Regions from separate parts of the Dorea sp. 210702-DFI.3.125 genome, predicted to be linked through region 1. Evidence: a T-box and tRNA genes for the amino acid it is inferred to sense, from the RefSeq annotation. Region 1 holds a T-box; the other holds one or more tRNA genes.
What was found. The T-box of region 1 lies ahead of LI164_RS09670 (valine--tRNA ligase). A T-box ahead of a tRNA ligase gene usually reads a tRNA of that ligase, here a tRNA-Val.
Positions count from the first base shown of each region.

Region 2: it encodes a tRNA-Val, which carries the amino acid that the T-box ahead of LI164_RS09670 (valine--tRNA ligase) is inferred to sense. The anticodon was not compared.

Region 1 is NZ_JAJCNF010000018.1:13,700-22,368, forward strand. It holds gene LI164_RS09670 (valine--tRNA ligase) at 1-1,708, opposite strand, end outside; T-box leader at 1,920-2,146, opposite strand; gene LI164_RS09675 (AEC family transporter) at 2,586-3,530, opposite strand; gene LI164_RS09680 (protein-ADP-ribose hydrolase) at 3,592-4,395, opposite strand; gene LI164_RS09685 (DNA-deoxyinosine glycosylase) at 4,472-4,969, opposite strand; gene LI164_RS09690 (phosphate ABC transporter substrate-binding protein) at 5,563-6,495, shown strand; gene pstC (phosphate ABC transporter permease subunit PstC) at 6,668-7,543, shown strand; gene LI164_RS09700 (ABC transporter permease subunit) at 7,533-8,366, shown strand; gene LI164_RS09705 (phosphate ABC transporter ATP-binding protein) at 8,368-8,669, shown strand, end outside.
Region 2 is NZ_JAJCNF010000004.1:91,170-99,838, reverse strand. It holds gene gdhA (NADP-specific glutamate dehydrogenase) at 1-1,082, shown strand, start outside; gene LI164_RS03540 (hypothetical protein) at 1,327-1,623, shown strand; gene LI164_RS03535 (hypothetical protein) at 1,639-1,914, shown strand; gene LI164_RS15910 (hypothetical protein) at 1,917-2,048, shown strand; gene LI164_RS03530 (APC family permease) at 2,060-3,442, shown strand; gene ftsH (ATP-dependent zinc metalloprotease FtsH) at 3,580-5,397, shown strand; tRNA gene LI164_RS03520 (tRNA-Met) at 5,667-5,740, shown strand; cyclic di-GMP riboswitch class I at 5,839-5,914, shown strand; gene bilS (flavodoxin family protein BilS) at 6,056-6,559, shown strand; tRNA gene LI164_RS03510 (tRNA-Val) at 6,631-6,703, shown strand; tRNA gene LI164_RS03505 (tRNA-Met) at 6,721-6,794, shown strand; gene ispF (2-C-methyl-D-erythritol 2,4-cyclodiphosphate synthase) at 6,978-7,547, shown strand; gene LI164_RS03495 (GNAT family N-acetyltransferase) at 7,636-8,658, shown strand.

The sequences.
Region 1 (8,669 bases):
CACGTTCGTTGTAGAAACGCATATCATTTCCAGGAGCATTTCCTGTAATCAGTGTCATACGAAGTGCGTCTGCGCCGTACTGATCGATAATATCCAGAGGATCGATACCATTTCCAAGTGATTTACTCATCTTGCGTCCCTGAGAATCGCGAACAAGTCCGTGAATCAGTACTGTGTTAAATGGTGCCTTTCCTGTATGTGCATATCCTGAGAATACCATACGGATAACCCAGAAGAAAATGATGTCGTATCCAGTTACAAGTACATTCGTTGGATAGAAGTAGTCAAGATCCTCCGTCTCATGTGGCCAGCCAAGTGTTGAGAATGGCCAAAGCGCAGAACTGAACCATGTATCCAGCGTATCCTCATCCTGTTTAAAATGTGTACAACCACAATGTGGGCATTTTTCCGGTGCTTCGGAATCTACTACGACTTCTCCACAATCCTGGCAGTAGTAGGCTGGGATTCTATGTCCCCACCAGATCTGTCTGGATATGCACCAGTCACGGATATTCTCAAGCCAGTGCAGGTAAATCTTATCAAAACGCTCTGGTACAAACTTAAGCTCACCATTCTTGATTGCCTCAATGGCTGGTTTTGCAAGCTCTTCCATCTTTACGAACCACTGCTGTTTGATCATTGGCTCTACCGTTGTATGACATCTGTCGTGAGTTCCTACATTATGAGAATGTGGAACAACTTTTACAAGATATCCCTGCTCTTTCAGATCCTCTACCATAGCTTTTCTTGCTTCGTAGCGATCCATGCCTGCATATTTTCCACCATACTTCTCGTTGATCGTAGCATCATCATTCATGATGTTAAGTTCTGGCAGATTGTGACGTTTTCCAACTTCAAAGTCGTTAGGGTCATGTGCCGGTGTGATCTTAACAGCACCTGTTCCGAACTCTTTGTCTACATAATAATCTGCAACGATCGGAATCTCGCGGTCTGTCAGTGGCAGCTTACACATCTTTCCAACGATATCTTTATATCTCTCATCATCCGGGTGAACTGCAATTGCAGTATCTCCCAGAAGAGTCTCCGGACGTGTTGTTGCAATCTCAAGGAAACGGTCTGTTCCTACGATTGGGTACTTAATGTGCCAGAAGAATCCGTCCTGCTCTTCATGCTCTACCTCGGCATCAGACAGGGAAGTCTTACATACCGGACACCAGTTGATGATTCTGGATCCTCTGTAAATGAATCCTTTTTTATGAAGGTTCAAGAATACTTTCTCAACTGCTTCAGAACATCCCTCGTCCATTGTGAAACGCTCTCTGTCCCAGTCACAGGAAACACCCATCTTTTTAAGCTGTGATGTGATAGTTCCGCCATATTCTTCTTTCCACTGCCATGTTCTCTCTAAGAATTTCTCACGGCCAAGTTCTTTTTTATCAATACCTTCGTCTTTTAACTGATTGGTAACCTTTACTTCTGTAGAAATAGCCGCATGGTCTGTTCCCGGAATCCACAGTGCATTGTATCCCTGCATTCTCTTGTAGCGGATCAGGATATCCTGCATCGTGTTGTCAAGAGCATGTCCCATGTGAAGCTTACCGGTAATATTCGGTGGCGGCATTACGATTGTAAATGGTTTCTTACTTCTGTCCACTTCTGCGTGGAAATACTTATTTTCGCACCACTTCCGGTACAGTTTGTCTTCAATCTCTTTCGGATTGTAAGTTTTCTCCAAATTCTGACTCATAGTCTCCTCCTCAAATACATGTTTCCTGGTTTATGTTTTCACACATTTTCACATTTCAGGGCAAAATATAGAATGTGCCCCAGCACATTCTGGCGCCTGCGGTGGTCGCTTGCGGTACCATCATTGTACGCCGCAGTGCGCATCCTGCCGGAGGCTTTTTTATAATTAGAAAATGCATTTCTTAATTATAAAAAAAACGCCCTTTATTCTCACAAAGGGCGATTGATTCGCGGTACCACCTTTATTATATAGAAGAAACTCCTCTATACATCTCATCCTATTCTTTAACGGGAACGACTCCGGGACCGCCTACTGTGACTTCAGCGTTCCTGCTCCAAAGCTACCTTCTGCACCTCTGTTCTCAAGTGCCTCGCAGCCAATGGGCATCTCTCTCTGTCAGAACGACCTATACATACTCCTCTTTTTCAACGCATTTAACTGGTTTATCAACCATGAAACTACAAAATATCATAGCCACAGAAGTCCTGTTTGTCAAGGTTTTTAGGGAATTTTCAGAAAACCTTAAGAGACCGCATCAAAAGGGGTTCTCGAAAGCTGAGTGATTTTCTTGAGACTCTTTTAATGCTTTTGTATTGTGATATCCACTACTGTATAGGAAATCTGTTATTTTTCAGTAGATATATTATGCAATCGCTTCTATTATTATCTGTTATACAATTACTTTATAGTTCGGCATCTCTCTCTTCTCCGCCATAAGTTGTCAGTTTAATAGAAGTATCTTCTGTGACATCTGCGTGCATTCCTACGGTGTACTCTATATTTTCTTTGAGTTGTTTTAAGCAGGTAGAACCGCCTGCCGGGATTGTTTCTGTCCGTTCTTCTTCGCCGTTATAATGAGAGAAATTAAGCTTCTTTATTACACGATTCCTAAAGTTTTTAATATATACAGCCACCCGGTCAATGTGAATGCACTGAACATAGTGGTAAGCATTACTGTACTGGCAGTAAGGACACCTTCATGTCCCATATTTTTTGCCATAACATAACTACTTACAGTCGTCGCAGATCCGAGCATGACAAGGATTGCAACGATTTCTTCATTCTTAAATCCCAGCCCGACTGCGATTGGCAGAAAGACTGCCGCAAATCCGACAAGCTTCATAACAGCCGCCACAATAGACGGTTTGGCTTTCGCGGAAGCTTTGTGGATATCAAAGGTCGCTCCCATTGCCATAAGTCCCATCGGAGTTGCCATGTTTCCAATACTTGTCACCGTCTTCGCCGGGATTCCGGAAAATGGAAGACGGCATGCCGACCAGAGAAGTCCAACCACAATTCCAATAATAATCGGGTTGGTAATAATTCCTTTTAAAGTTTTCTTTAATACTTCTTTATCAATCTTGCTCTGTCCTGGTTTGAAAAAGGACAGCACAACGACCGCCATAATATTATAAAGCGGGACACTGCCGATGATCATGACTGGTGCCATACCCGCATTTCCATAAATATTTTGGATAAATGCAATACCAAGAAGCGCCGCGCTGCTTCGATAAGAAGCCTGAATAAATTCCCCACGGATAGACTTATCCTTCCAAAGGCAGGAAATCCCCGCTGAAATTATAATGCAGATCAACGTTACAATAAAACAGAATATAACAAATTTTACATTCCAGACTTCCGAAAAATCTACTGTCGCAAGATCCCCGAATAATAATAACGGCAACGGCACTTTAAATACGAATTTATTCATTTTCGAGGCAAACTCCTCATCCATCCAGCCTATATGACGAAAAAAAAGTCCCAGGATCATCATTAAGAATATGGGACCTGTCGCATTTAAACAAAAAAATAAATTATCCATCTACAACCTCCAGATAAAATCCAATTGGGGACGGGGTTTTTTCAAAAAAACCCCGGTACCGCTAACAAAAAAGTTTCTTGTATATATTAAAATCTTGCTCTTTGAACACGTTAAAGATCACACGTTCGATGCTGGTTTTTGTTAAAAACCGGTCAACCGTGTCTACTGCGATTTCTGCTGCCAGTTTATTGGGAAAATGGAATTCTCCGGTTGAGATGCAACAAAATGCTATGGATTTTAAACTTGATTTTTCTGCCACTTTCAGGCAGTTGAGATAGCAGTCTTTTAGCTGCTCTTTTTGTTTTTCTGTTACTGCCAGTCCGACAATTGGTCCTACTGTATGTATGACATGTTTAGCCGGAAGGTTGTAGCCTTTTGTAATCTTTGCTTTTCCTATCGGTTCTTCGTGTCCTTGTTCTGCCATGATTTCTGCACATTCATTACGAAGCTGAATTCCTGCCGCCGAGTGAATGGCGTTGTCGATGCAGCCATGACATGGTACAAAACAGCCGAGAAGCTGACTGTTCGCTGCATTTACTATTGCATCTACGCCTAATCTTGTAATGTCACCGCGCCACAGGGAAATGCGGTCACTGTTCTTGATCTCTGAGCATGGATATTCCTGCTCGATCACCGGAATATCGTTGCATGTCACGATTCCTTTTTCCTCTGCTTCTTCCTGTAAAAGTTCATCTTGCAATTTTTCATATTCTGCTGATGCATGTCCTGGATAACGGACATTCATGAGGCTTCGAAGAAGACGTCTTTGTTCTCCCTCATCGATTGGGTCCGGAATACTGGCATAGCCTTGATTTTCATGTTTCAGATATTGTATTAACATGCTGACTTTTTGCTCACGTGTCATAAGCTTCCTCCTGTTAAAATAAATATTCAAACTCCTAATTCTAAATCTACCTTAGCCTGTTTATTAGTAAGTTTTCCTATCTAATGTATTCTTGTATCACTGAATAAGCCTCATATAGTTCTTCGTAGCTCACCCGGCAGTTCGCAGGGCTTGTGGAAGGCAGGCAGATGATTTCAATGCCCGTATCTTTGTAGCAATAGCGTCTGTACAGTTGTGCTGCTTTTTGACCGGTTGCAAAGATTGCCTGTATTGGTGCTTCTTTTAGGATAAGATTCATGTCATTTGGTTTTGGATTACGGATGCTGCTGTCATCTGCTCCCCGAATCTCACAGCCTGCCAGTACATCCCATACTGCGATATGATTGCGCAAGGCAAATGTGATTTTATCTTTCTTAGTCTCCGGCACTTCCTCTCCACATACATCTGACAATACTTTCCAGAACCGGTTTCTTGGATGCCCGTAATAAAATCCTACTTCCCGGGATTTGGGGGATGGCATCGTTCCAAGCATCAAAACTTTAGATTCTTTATTATAAATTGGTTTAAATTCATGTGTTACATGTTCTACTTCCATAATCCAACTCCATTTACGCACATACTCTGACATTTTTACTGCGAGGTGCGCGTCATGCAATTGCATGACACACTTCTACTGCGCACCTCTGCAAGTCTACACTCCGTTTCGGTCGGCGCAAAACCATTGTCCACCGGACAATGTGCGCCCTGCCGGAGGCTATATCATGCAAATGTATAACATAATTCTACTGCGCACCTCTGTAAATCTACGTTTTTTCGTCCCTAATCATAGCATAATTTCTTGTACCAGTCACTCTGTTTTCCTTTTTATCCATATGTTACTTGTATGTTGTTTGTTTTTTCGTCTGCATGATTTGTATTAACAATTTATTCACATTTCGTTTCATCGGCTTGTCATAAATACACTTACTTTGAGTTCTTCATCTATATTTTTTATTAATTTTTCTTTATTTTAGAATGTATTAATAGAAAATATCCAACATTTTTTCGCATATTTTCTATTAATTCTACATTTCAATCGATTTTATCTATAAGTATATATTTATTATTAACTTTATTTATTTGTAAAGTTTTTGTAAACAAGCTATAATATCCACGTAAACTTTAAAAAGTGATCGGGAGGTATTTCTAATGAAAAAGAAAGTATTATCAATTCTCCTTACAGCCGCTATGGTAATGTCCATGGCTGTAGGATGCGGCTCTAACAAATCAGCGTCCACAGACGCAAAAGACGACACAAAGACAGAGTCATCTGCTGATGGGGAAAGCAACCAGATTCTGTTCAATGGTTCTTCTACACTGGCACCGGTTATTACTTCTATCGCAACGAATTTCTTCGATACATATGGAACATGGAAAGCTTATGATTCCTCTCTTCCAGATGAAGATATTGCAATTTATGTTTCCGCAGGTGGTTCCGGACAAGGAACAAAAGCTGTCATCGATGGTACATCTACTTTCGGTATGGTAGCAAGAAGTGTAAAAGATGAAGAGAAAAAGGCGATCAAAGACGAGAAAGAATATCAGGTTGGTATCGATGCTCTTACAATCGCTGTAAACCCTGAGAACCCTGTAACTAAAATTATTGATGACCTTTCTACAGAGCAGATTGTAAGCCTGTTCTCCGGTGAATATAAAACATGGAAAGATCTTGATGCTTCTCTTCCAGATGAGGAAGTCGTAGTTATCACTCGTGACATTAACGGTGGTGCCCACGAAGTATTCCAGAAGAACATCATGGGTGATACAGAAGTGAAATCTGATGCCATCCAGGCTTCTTCCATGGGTGAACTTGTTCAGGATATCATCGACAATCCATATGCAATCGGTTATGCATCATTCGGTGTTGCTAACCAGAATGCCGGAAAAGTTGTTACTATGAAAGTAAATGGTGTTGAGCCTACAAAAGAGAATATCATCAATGGTTCTTACATCATTCAAAGACCTCTGCTGTTAGTTGGTTCCGGTGAACCTACAGCTATTCAGCAGGCATTCTTAGACGTAGTTCTTGGAGACGAAGGTCAGAAAACTGTAGAAGATATGGGATTCATTCCTATGAACTAAAACTTTTATTTCAATCCAAAGAGGGTGTGTCACATGCACACCCTCTTCTTTATATATGAATGTCTCTTGCATAACACGCATTGTAGCTTATAATGAAAATGTTACAGGTATCAGTCACAGGCGTTTTAATATGCCAAGGTCTATTCTCTATACAAATTAGAAAGGATATCTTATGTTAAGAAAACTACCAGATAAAATCAGCAGATTCCTTATTTACCTCACTGCGTTTGGAGTTAGCGCACTGATGGCTATTATGCTGATCCATATCATAAAAGAAAGCATTCCCGCTTTTTCAGAACTGGGAATAAAAATGTTTTTCCCTTCTACGGAATGGCGGCCTGTCAGTGCAAACCCACAATTTGGACTACTGCCTGCAATTACAGGAACTTTATACGTATCGTTCATTGCAGTAGTCCTGGCTCTGATTTTCGGTGTTGCCTGCGCATGCTTTCTGAATTTTTATCTTCCAGAAAAAATAGCCGCTGTCTTTCTGGCTTTTATCGACTTGGTTGCCGGAATTCCTTCCGTGATCTTTGGATTTATCGGACTTACTGTCCTGGTAAAAAGTTTTGCCACACAATTTCATATGGCAGCCGGACAATGTATTCTCGCTGCCGGGATTGTACTGGCAATCATGCTGCTGCCATTCGTTATCTCGACCTGTCACGAATCTATTCGCGTTGCACGTACACAATATGAAATGACAGCACTTGCACTCGGCTTTTCCCGGGAAATAACTCTGGTCAAAATCATTTTTCCGGCAATCCGCCCAGGCATCGTTGCCGGAGCTATGATGGCTTTCGGGCGTGCACTTGGCGAAACTATGGCAGTTATGATGGTCATTGGAAATTCTCCGATCTTCCCGAAACTTCTCGGTCGTGGTCAGACCTTGCCTTCCCTGACTGCACTGGAAATGGGAAGTATCGAGTACGGCAGTCTCCATCTGTCCGCACTTTATGTTGCAAATGTTGTGTTACTGGTCATTTTGCTGGTCGTACTGGGAATCGGCTATCTTTTGAAGAGGAGGTTCGCAAAACATGAATTCTAAGGTATCCAAATATTTGATCCGCATTGTTCTGATCTTGCTTGGGCTAAGTGTCATTGGTGTTACACTGTTCCTCTTCCTGTACGTATTCTGGAAGGGAAAAACTGTCATGAGCCTTTCTTTCATTTTGGACAAACCTGCCGGTGTACCAATCGGAACTGCCGGTGGAATTTTCCCGGCTCTTATGGGATCTCTTTATCTCGGTGCACTTGCCGCACTGATTGGAGGAATCCTTGGAATCGGTGCTTCCGCATACCTTGTTTTTTACCATAGAAACAAATATGTGTCCGGCATTGTAAATTTTGCAATCACAGGACTGTCCGGTATCCCGTCTATTTTATTTGGCCTGGTGGGTTACACACTCCTGATCTATGGTTTTGGCATCAGCCGGAGTCTTTTGTGTGCATCACTTTGCGTCTCTGCCATGATTGTGCCATTTGTTGCAATCCGCGCCCGCAAAGTCTTTGAAGAAAAGGGAATTTCCTATATGACTAATTCCATCGGTCTTGGACTTTCCAGAGAATATGCTCTTAGAAAAATGATTCTTCCAGTCTGCTTCCCTGAACTTCTCGGAACAGTTGCACTTGGAATGGCATACGGAATGGGCGCAGTTGCCCCGATTCTGTACACAGGTGCAGTGATGCAGGCTGGCGTTCCTTCAAAACTGACAGATCCGTTCATGTCCCTGCCATATCACTTATATACTTTGGTAAACAACGGATTCTCTCTGGACTATGCCTACGGCACAGCATTTGTACTGATGCTTTTACTATTGATCATTCAACTGATCTGCAAATTTGTTACTTACATGAGAAAGGGAAACTAATATGTTAACAATCGAACATTTAAATTGCGGATATGGAAAGCATGAAATTCTTCATGATATTTCTGTGACGATTCCAGATAAAAAGATTACTGCCATCGTCGGACAATCCGGCTGCGGAAAGACAACATTTTTAAAAACTTTAAATCGTATGGTGGAAGAGGAACAAGGATATACAACCGGAAAGATTTCTCTTGGTGATGCCGATATCAAATCTATTTCGAAAGAAACTTTAAGAAGCCGTATCGGCATGGTCTTCCAGCAGCCGATTGCTTTTCCACACAGTATTGAGAAGAATCTGACTTA
Region 2 (8,669 bases), on a different contig from region 1:
CAATCGGACCATACAAAGGAGGCTTACGCCTTCATCCTTCCGTAAACCTTGGAATCATCAAATTCCTTGGATTTGAGCAGGTATTCAAGAACTCACTGACAGGTCTTCCAATCGGAGGAGGAAAAGGTGGTTCTGATTTCGACCCTAAGGGAAAATCCGACAGAGAAGTTATGGCATTCTGCCAGAGCTTTATGACAGAACTTTGCAAATATATCGGTGCTGACACTGACGTTCCGGCCGGAGATATCGGAACAGGCGCAAGAGAGATTGGATATATGTTTGGTCAGTACAAGAGAATCCGCGGAGTATACGAAGGTGTACTTACAGGTAAAGGATTAAGTTACGGTGGATCTTTAGCAAGAACAGAAGCCACAGGTTATGGACTTCTGTATCTGACAGAGGAACTTCTGAAACTCAACGGAAAAGATATCAAGGGTATGACAGTTGCAGTATCCGGTTCCGGTAATGTTGCAATCTACGCAACAGAGAAGGCTCAGGAGCTTGGAGCTAAGGTTGTTACAGTCAGCGATTCTACAGGCTGGGTATATGATCCGGAAGGAATTGATGTTGCAGCTCTGAAAGAAATTAAAGAAGTAAAACGCGCAAGACTGACAGAGTACAAGAACTATCGTCCGAACTCAGAGTATCATGAGGGACGTGGCGTATGGTCTGTAAAGGTAGATCTGGCTCTTCCATGTGCAACACAGAACGAGCTTCACTTAGAGGATGCAAAACAGTTAGTAGCAAACGGTTGTGTAGCTGTATGCGAGGGTGCTAACATGCCTACTACATACGAGGCAACTGAGTATCTGCAGGAGAACGGTGTAATCTTTGCACCTGGAAAAGCTGCGAATGCCGGTGGTGTTGCTACATCTGCTCTTGAGATGTCACAGAACAGTGAGAGACTTAGCTGGACATTCGAGGAGGTTGATGCAAAACTGAAGAACATCATGGTAAATATCTGCCACAACATGGTAGATGCTGCAAAACGTTACGATATGGAAGGTAACTACGTAGCAGGAGCTAACATTGCAGGATTTGAGAAAGTTGTAGATGCTATGACAGCTCAGGGAATTGTATAAAAAGTACTAAAATATTTGGAAAGTCCCGGATTTACGGGGCTTTCTTTTTTTTGCATAACAGGAATCTTATTTCCTGTTATGCAAAAAGTCTCCGGCAGAATCAGTATTTTATGTTCAAAAGATTTTCCACTTATTAAAAAAATAATTGAATTTTATACATAAAAGAGTATAATATAAACAACTAATGTTATCGTGATAACATTGAAAAGCGTGCGGAAAATTTTATACAGAAAGGATGAAAAAAATGGGCTCAAAAATGGAAGTGTCTGAGGCGGAAATCCAGAAAGTCTACCACAGGGATTGCATTCTTCTGGCAGGGTTTGCAATATTTATGTGGTGTATTTTAAGTACGATATTACGACAGGCTTTACAGGTAGCGGGAGATTCTACTACAAGAACAATTATGATTTGTATTGCGTTGGTGACTGGAAGTGCATTGTCCCTCGGATTTTTTGCAGTTTACAGACACTTAAAAAGAAACAAAGATGTGATTTATAAAGAGGATCTTGAAAATTTGAAATTGCAGAAGAAAGATGCGTAGCAGGAGTGACAGAAGATGGAAAATAAAAAAGAGACGAAAAAAGAAAAAATAATGCAAGTGATAGATGTGTTTTTCGTAATGATCCTATGCTTTGTGGTTTTGCTTGTGACGATGCTTTTTCAAAATCTTGCAGGTGTCAAGGAGGTAGGAAAAGCATATGTGATCCAGGCATCTACACTGGTGCCGGTTGTAGTTGCGCTGGCAGCATATGTAACATTTCTTGTGAAAAGAAGCAAAAAAGATTTAAAGGAAATTATTGAACTGGAATATAGCGAAAAGGAGCAGGAATAGGTATGAGCATATGGACAATTATAAATATTGCAGCATGGGTATTATGTGCAGTATTTCTTTATTTGATCTTGAGTGATCTGATAAAAGTGGAAAAAGGGAACAGAGAAGAGAAAAAGCTTGAAAAGAAAGACTAAGAGGCATACTTATGGAGAAAGAAAAGACAAATGAAAAGAGTCAGGGACTTTCGAAAGTTCTTGGACCAATGCATATCTGGGCTCTTGGAGTAGGAATTGTACTTGTTGGAGAGTTCATGGGATGGAATTTTACGGTCGCAAAAGGAGGATCGATTGGTTCTGTTATTGCACTTTGGACGGTAGCCATGCTTTATGTCATGATCGTGATGATGAATACGGAGATGGGTTCTGTCATGCCGGAGGCAGGCGGACAGTATACAATGGCGAAATATATGCTTGGACCTTTAGCTGCATTTAACGTAGGGCTGATGCTTGTGCTGGAATATGCAATGCTGGAAGCGGCCGATGTTCTGGTCGTCGGACAGATACTTGAATCATTGAACCCGAATGTGAAAGCGCTGCCATTTATCATATTAAGTCTGCTTGTGCTGACATATATGAATTACCGAGGTGTCTATGCAACCTTGACCCTGAATTTTGTGATTACGGCAGTTGCATTTGTGACGATATTTATTTTATTATTTTCAACAAGCTTTTATGATCCACAGATGACTTTGATTAATTTGAAAAAAATGACAGATGGACTTCCATATGGTTATCTTGGAATTATTGCAGCCATGCAGTTTGCAGTCTGGTTTTTCCTGGGAATCGAAGGAGGAGCACTGGCGGCAGAAGAATGCAGGTCTACCAGCAGAGCTTTGCCACTGGGAACTATGATAGGTTTGTCTGTGCTGCTGATTGGTGCTACTACAACATGGTTTGTGTGCTCAGGTCTTGTCCCGGCAGAAAAGCTTGGTGAGTCTGCATATCCGTTGTACGACGCGGCACTGGCAACTGGAAAATTATATGTTATCATTGCATTGTTTGTTGGCACGATCATGGCGTGTCTGGCTTCAGCAAATGGCTGCATTAACGATGCAAGCAGAGCTTGGTTTGCAATGTCAAGAGATGGGCTGATTCCGCCGATATTTGCAAAGACACATCCGAAATATAAGACACCGTACCGGGCAACTGTATTTTTACTGCCGATATCTATGGCATTTGCATTTACAGGAATGTTGGATCAGGTTGTTACATTTTCTATATTTTCAGCGTTGATGGTATATGTGCTGACAGTGATCATGATGTTCCGGTTCCGGAAAATGTATCCCCTTGGAACGATTGAGCGTGGATATGTTGCACCAATCCATCCGGTACCTGCATTGATCGCAGCAGTGTTGATCGGTATGACGCTGCTGGGTATGTATCTGGGTTATTGGATTAATATACTAGGCGGAGTTGCATTTTATTTCCTGGCATCTGTCTGGTTCTTGAAAAGGAGACTGAAGTTTATAGATAAATCACAGTTCTTAAAAGCCGGTACTCAGAAGTGGCCGAAACCGAAGGAATTATAATCGGAAGATTGTACTTTAATATTTTTATTTTACGAAATTCATACAATTTTCATAATATAAAACTAGAATAATCAGACAAAAACTGTTACCATATAAAAGAAAATTGAATTCGATATTGAAAGAATGGAGGAATGATTATGGAACAGGTGAAACGGCCGAAAAAACCGTTGATGTTTTATTATACGATTGTGCTGATTATCCTGATACTATTTAACATTATTGCGATGCCTTACATAAAGGAAAAGCAGATCAAAGATGTAGATTATGGAACATTTATCTCTATGACCGAGAAAAAGGAGATAAAAAAAGTAGAATTGCAGCAACAGGATAATACGATCTTATTTACAGGAAAAGACGGGAAGACCATTTACAAAACGGCGATGGTCAATGATCCGGATTTGACGAAACGATTATATGAAGCGGATGTTTCTTTTTACGGAGAAGAAATTGATCAGTCATCTCCGATCCTGGTTAATATTTTATCCTGGGTGCTTCCAATCTTGTTTTTTGTAGCATTGGGAGAATACATGTCCAGAAAATTGATGAAGCGGGCCGGTGGAAAAAACGCCATGTCTTTCGGAATGGGAAAAAGCAGTGCGAAGATTTATGTGAAATCATCCGAGGGAATCCGTTTCCGTGATGTTGCAGGTGAAGATGAGGCGAAAGAGAATTTAAGCGAGATTGTAGAATATCTTCATAACCCGGCCAGATATAAAGAAATCGGAGCATCGATGCCGAAAGGAATTCTTCTTGTAGGACCTCCGGGAACAGGTAAGACGATGCTTGCAAAAGCAGTTGCCGGTGAGGCAAATGTTCCATTTTTCTCCATGTCCGGTTCTGAATTTGTAGAGATGTTCGTTGGTATGGGTGCATCAAAGGTGCGTGATCTGTTCCAACAGGCAAAAGAAAAAGCACCATGTATTGTGTTTATTGATGAGATAGATGCAATCGGTAAGAAGCGGGACGGACAGATAGGTGGAAATGATGAACGTGAGCAGACCTTGAATCAGTTGCTGACAGAGATGGACGGATTCGAAGACAACACGGGTGTGATCATTCTTGCGGCAACGAACCGTCCAGAATCCCTGGATCCGGCTCTTTTAAGACCGGGACGGTTCGACAGACGTGTGCCGGTAGAACTTCCTGATCTGAAAGGAAGAGAAGATATCCTGAAGGTTCATGCAAAGAAAATAAAAGTTGGTGATAATGTAGATTATAATAAAGTGGCACGTATGGCTTCCGGAGCTTCTGGAGCGGAACTTGCTAATATTGTAAATGAAGCAGCACTTCGTGCAGTTCGTGACAACCGTAAATTTGTAACGCAGGAAGATCTGGAGGAGAGTATTGAGGTTGTTATCGCCGGATATCAGAAGAAAAATGCGATCCTGACAGATAAAGAAAAGCGGATTGTGGCATATCATGAAATCGGGCATGCGCTTGTGGCTGCAAAACAGACTAATTCAGCTCCGGTACAGAAGATTACCATTGTTCCCAGAACGTCGGGGGCTCTTGGCTATACGATGCAGGTCGAGGAAGGCAATCATTATCTGATGACAAAAGAAGAAATCCTGAATAAAATTGAGACTCTTACAGGAGGAAGGGCAGCGGAAGAAATTGTGTTTGGTTCAGTCACGACGGGAGCTTCCAATGATATTGAACAGGCAACCAAGCTTGCAAGGGCTATGATCACAAGATATGGAATGACGTGTGATTTTGATATGGTTGCAATGGAAGTGCAGACGAATCAGTATCTGGGAGGAGATTCTTCCCTGACCTGTTCGACAGAGACGCAGACAAAGATTGATGAGAAGGTTGTGGAAGTTGTTCGAAGTGAACATGAAAAAGCAGCTGGAATATTGATGGAGAACAGAGAAAAACTGGACGATCTGGCAAGGTATCTGTATGAGAAAGAAACGATTACAGGAGAAGAATTCATGAATATTTTAAACGCCTGATCAGGAAGAGGAGTGAATACACTCAGCGAGAATGTGCAGGAGTTCGGGAAAATATATCTACGAGGTAAAACCGGATTCCACGCACAGACTCGCTTTTTCTTTTGAGTATCTATTGGAACACAGGTATTTACTGATGCGAGGGACGAAATAAAAGATGAAATTTTTGCAAATGTAGAAAAAATTGAAAAATTGAAAAAAAGTTGTTGACGAAAGTAGAATCTTATTGTAAACTTAGGAAGCTGGTTCAAGAGAGCAGCGAATATAAATATGGCGGGATAGCTCAGTTGGCTAGAGCACGCGGTTCATACCCGCGGTGTCGCTGGTTCAAATCCAGTTCCCGCTACTTGGAAAGAGAATTCACATTGTGAGTTCTTTTTTTCTTTTTATACTTTGCCATAGAAAAATATAGACATGAGAAAATAAGAAGTGCTATAATTAAAATAATATTTTGGGCAAAACAGACGAAAGTCTGCGACGCAAAGCTATAGGACCTGTAAAATGGTAGCCAGTTGTAAAAAAAGGATGCACACTGTCTATTTGGTATGGATGGATTTTTATCCAAGCCAATTGTTATTAAAGATTTGATTGATGCGTTACAACATAATCTGGAGAGAGTTTAGCACAGCAAAAATCAAACAAAGAAGGAGACGATGAGATTATGGAACAAGAAAATTATTCAATCGTATTCAGTAGTTCAACTGGTAATACAAAGAAGCTGGCTGATGCAGTCTATGAAATATTGCCAAAAGATAAGTGTGATTATTTTGGGGAGAATGATTCAAAGATCCCTCCATCCGATTTGTTGTATATCGGATTTTGGACTGACAAAGGGAGCGCGGATACCAAGACATTAGAATTATTAGCGAAACTAAAAAACAAGAAGATTTTTCTGTTTGGAACGGCTGGGTTTGGTGGAAGTGATGTATATTTTGAAAAGATTCTCGGGCAAGTCAAACAATCCATTGATTCAAGCAATGCTGTTATTGGAGAGTATATGTGCCAGGGGAAAATGCCACAATCTGTGCGTGAACGATATGTAAAGATGAAAGAAAATCCGGAACATCCAGCTAATCTTGATATGTTGATTGCAAATTTTGACTGTGCATTGTCGCATCCTGATATGGACGATCTGGAAAAATTAAAAAAGATAATAAAAAAATAAAAAAAGTTATTGACAATACTCACTATATTGATGTATACTAACGAAGTCGGTTCGAGAGAGCCACAAGATATGGGATCATAGCTCAGCTGGGAGAGCATCTGCCTTACAAGCAGAGGGTCATAGGTTCGAGCCCTATTGGTCCCATATATACCTCAATATATGGCGGGATAGCTCAGCTGGCTAGAGCACGCGGTTCATACCCGCGGTGTCGCTGGTTCAAATCCAGTTCCCGCTACTTGTATAAGAAAAGGAATTTGCAAAAGCAGATTTCTTTTTTTTGTATAAGAAATTGCATTTCCTATTGTGCAAAAAAACTCTAGCTATAGTGGCCGTTCATTGACTCTGAATATTCTCTCATGTATAATAAAAAAAGACATTGACAATGGAGAATGAAAAAAAGTTTTGTGGAGGAATTAAAATGCGAGTTGGTTTGGGATACGATGTTCACAAATTAGTAGAAGGAAGAGATCTGATTATCGGAGGTGTCCAGATACCGTATGAGAAAGGTCTTTTGGGACATTCGGATGCGGATGTGCTTCTCCATGCGATTATGGATGCCCTTCTCGGAGCAGCAGCGCTTGGAGATATTGGGAAGCATTTTCCGGATACAGACTCAAAATATAAAGGAATTTCCAGTATAAAGCTTCTGGAGTATGTACGGGAGCTGATTGATGATGAGCTGTATGTGGTTGGAAATATTGATGCGACAATCATTGCACAGCGTCCGAAGATGGCACCTTATATTGAGCAGATGAAAAAAAATGTTGCAGATGCCCTTGCAATTGAAGTAAGTCAGGTGAATATTAAGGCAACTACAGAGGAAGGACTTGGATTTACCGGAAGCGGAGAAGGTATTTCGGCACAGGCAATTGCGTCACTTGAGACGATTGTGAATTACAGTTACGGTGTCGGTCCGGCGGATGTAAGTTCTGGTTGTGCAGGCAGTTGTGGCGGATGTACGGGCTGTAGTGGATGCCAGAATCCGTAGGTATCATAGTTGTGTGCTTTTGAGCCCAACATCTATATAATCTGGAATTATAAAGTAAAATGTACAGTGTGGCTGGAGGAAAGGACATATGAAAATTGAAAAGCTGGAAGTTTCACAGCATTTAGATACGAGAAAGCTTTATGAAGAAGTGTTTTCGGAAGACGAGAAAAGCTTTGTAGATTATTATTATCAGGAGAAGACGAAGGACAATATAATTTATGTTGTTCGGGAAAACGATGATATTCAGGCTATGCTGCATTTAAATCCATATACACTGATGGTCAATGGAATTGAAAAGGAATCTTATTACATTGTGGCAGTTGCAACGAGAAAGGAATACCGTGGCAGAAGGTATATGGCCGGACTTTTAAGAGAGGCTCTTTTGGATATGTACCAGGCCGGTGTAACATTTACTTATCTGATGCCGGCAGCGGAGGCTATTTATCTGCCACATGATTTCCGGACGATGTATGAACAGAATATTGAATATTATGCTCCGGAGGAGAAACTGGCGGAAAGTATTACTGTACAGGCGGCTGAAGACAAAGATTGTGATGAAATTTCAGCTTGGGCACAGAAAGAACTGGCGAGGAAATACCAGGTTTACGCTAAGCGTGATAAGAATTATTATGAACGGTTACTGAAAGAGCTGTCATGTGAAGATGGAAAGCTTATCATCTACAGAAAAGATGGACAGATTGTTGATGTAAGACCATATTATGAAGAATCTAAAGAGACGGAAGAAGTGGAAAAAAAGGAAGCAAAACCGAAGATTATGATTCGGATCGTAGATGTCAGAAGAATGTTGATGTCGTTGAAGTTAAAAAGTCTCATGGCAGTCAGCTTTCAGATTACAGACCCACTGATTCCGGAGAATAACCGTTACGTTACAATGACAGGAACGGAGTTTTCAGGACTGATGCTTATGGATGGAAAGCCAGAAACCAGTGAAGGTATTTTGCCGGTCAGTGCATTGGGAGAACTTGTCTTTGGTGCAAAAACGGTAGAAGAAATCAGTAAAGAAGAAGGAGTTTCCATGTCAGGACGAATGGCATCGGAGCTTGAAAAGATTATTCCACTTTCCAGGATTTATCTGAATGAAACAGTTTGATTCAAGTATGC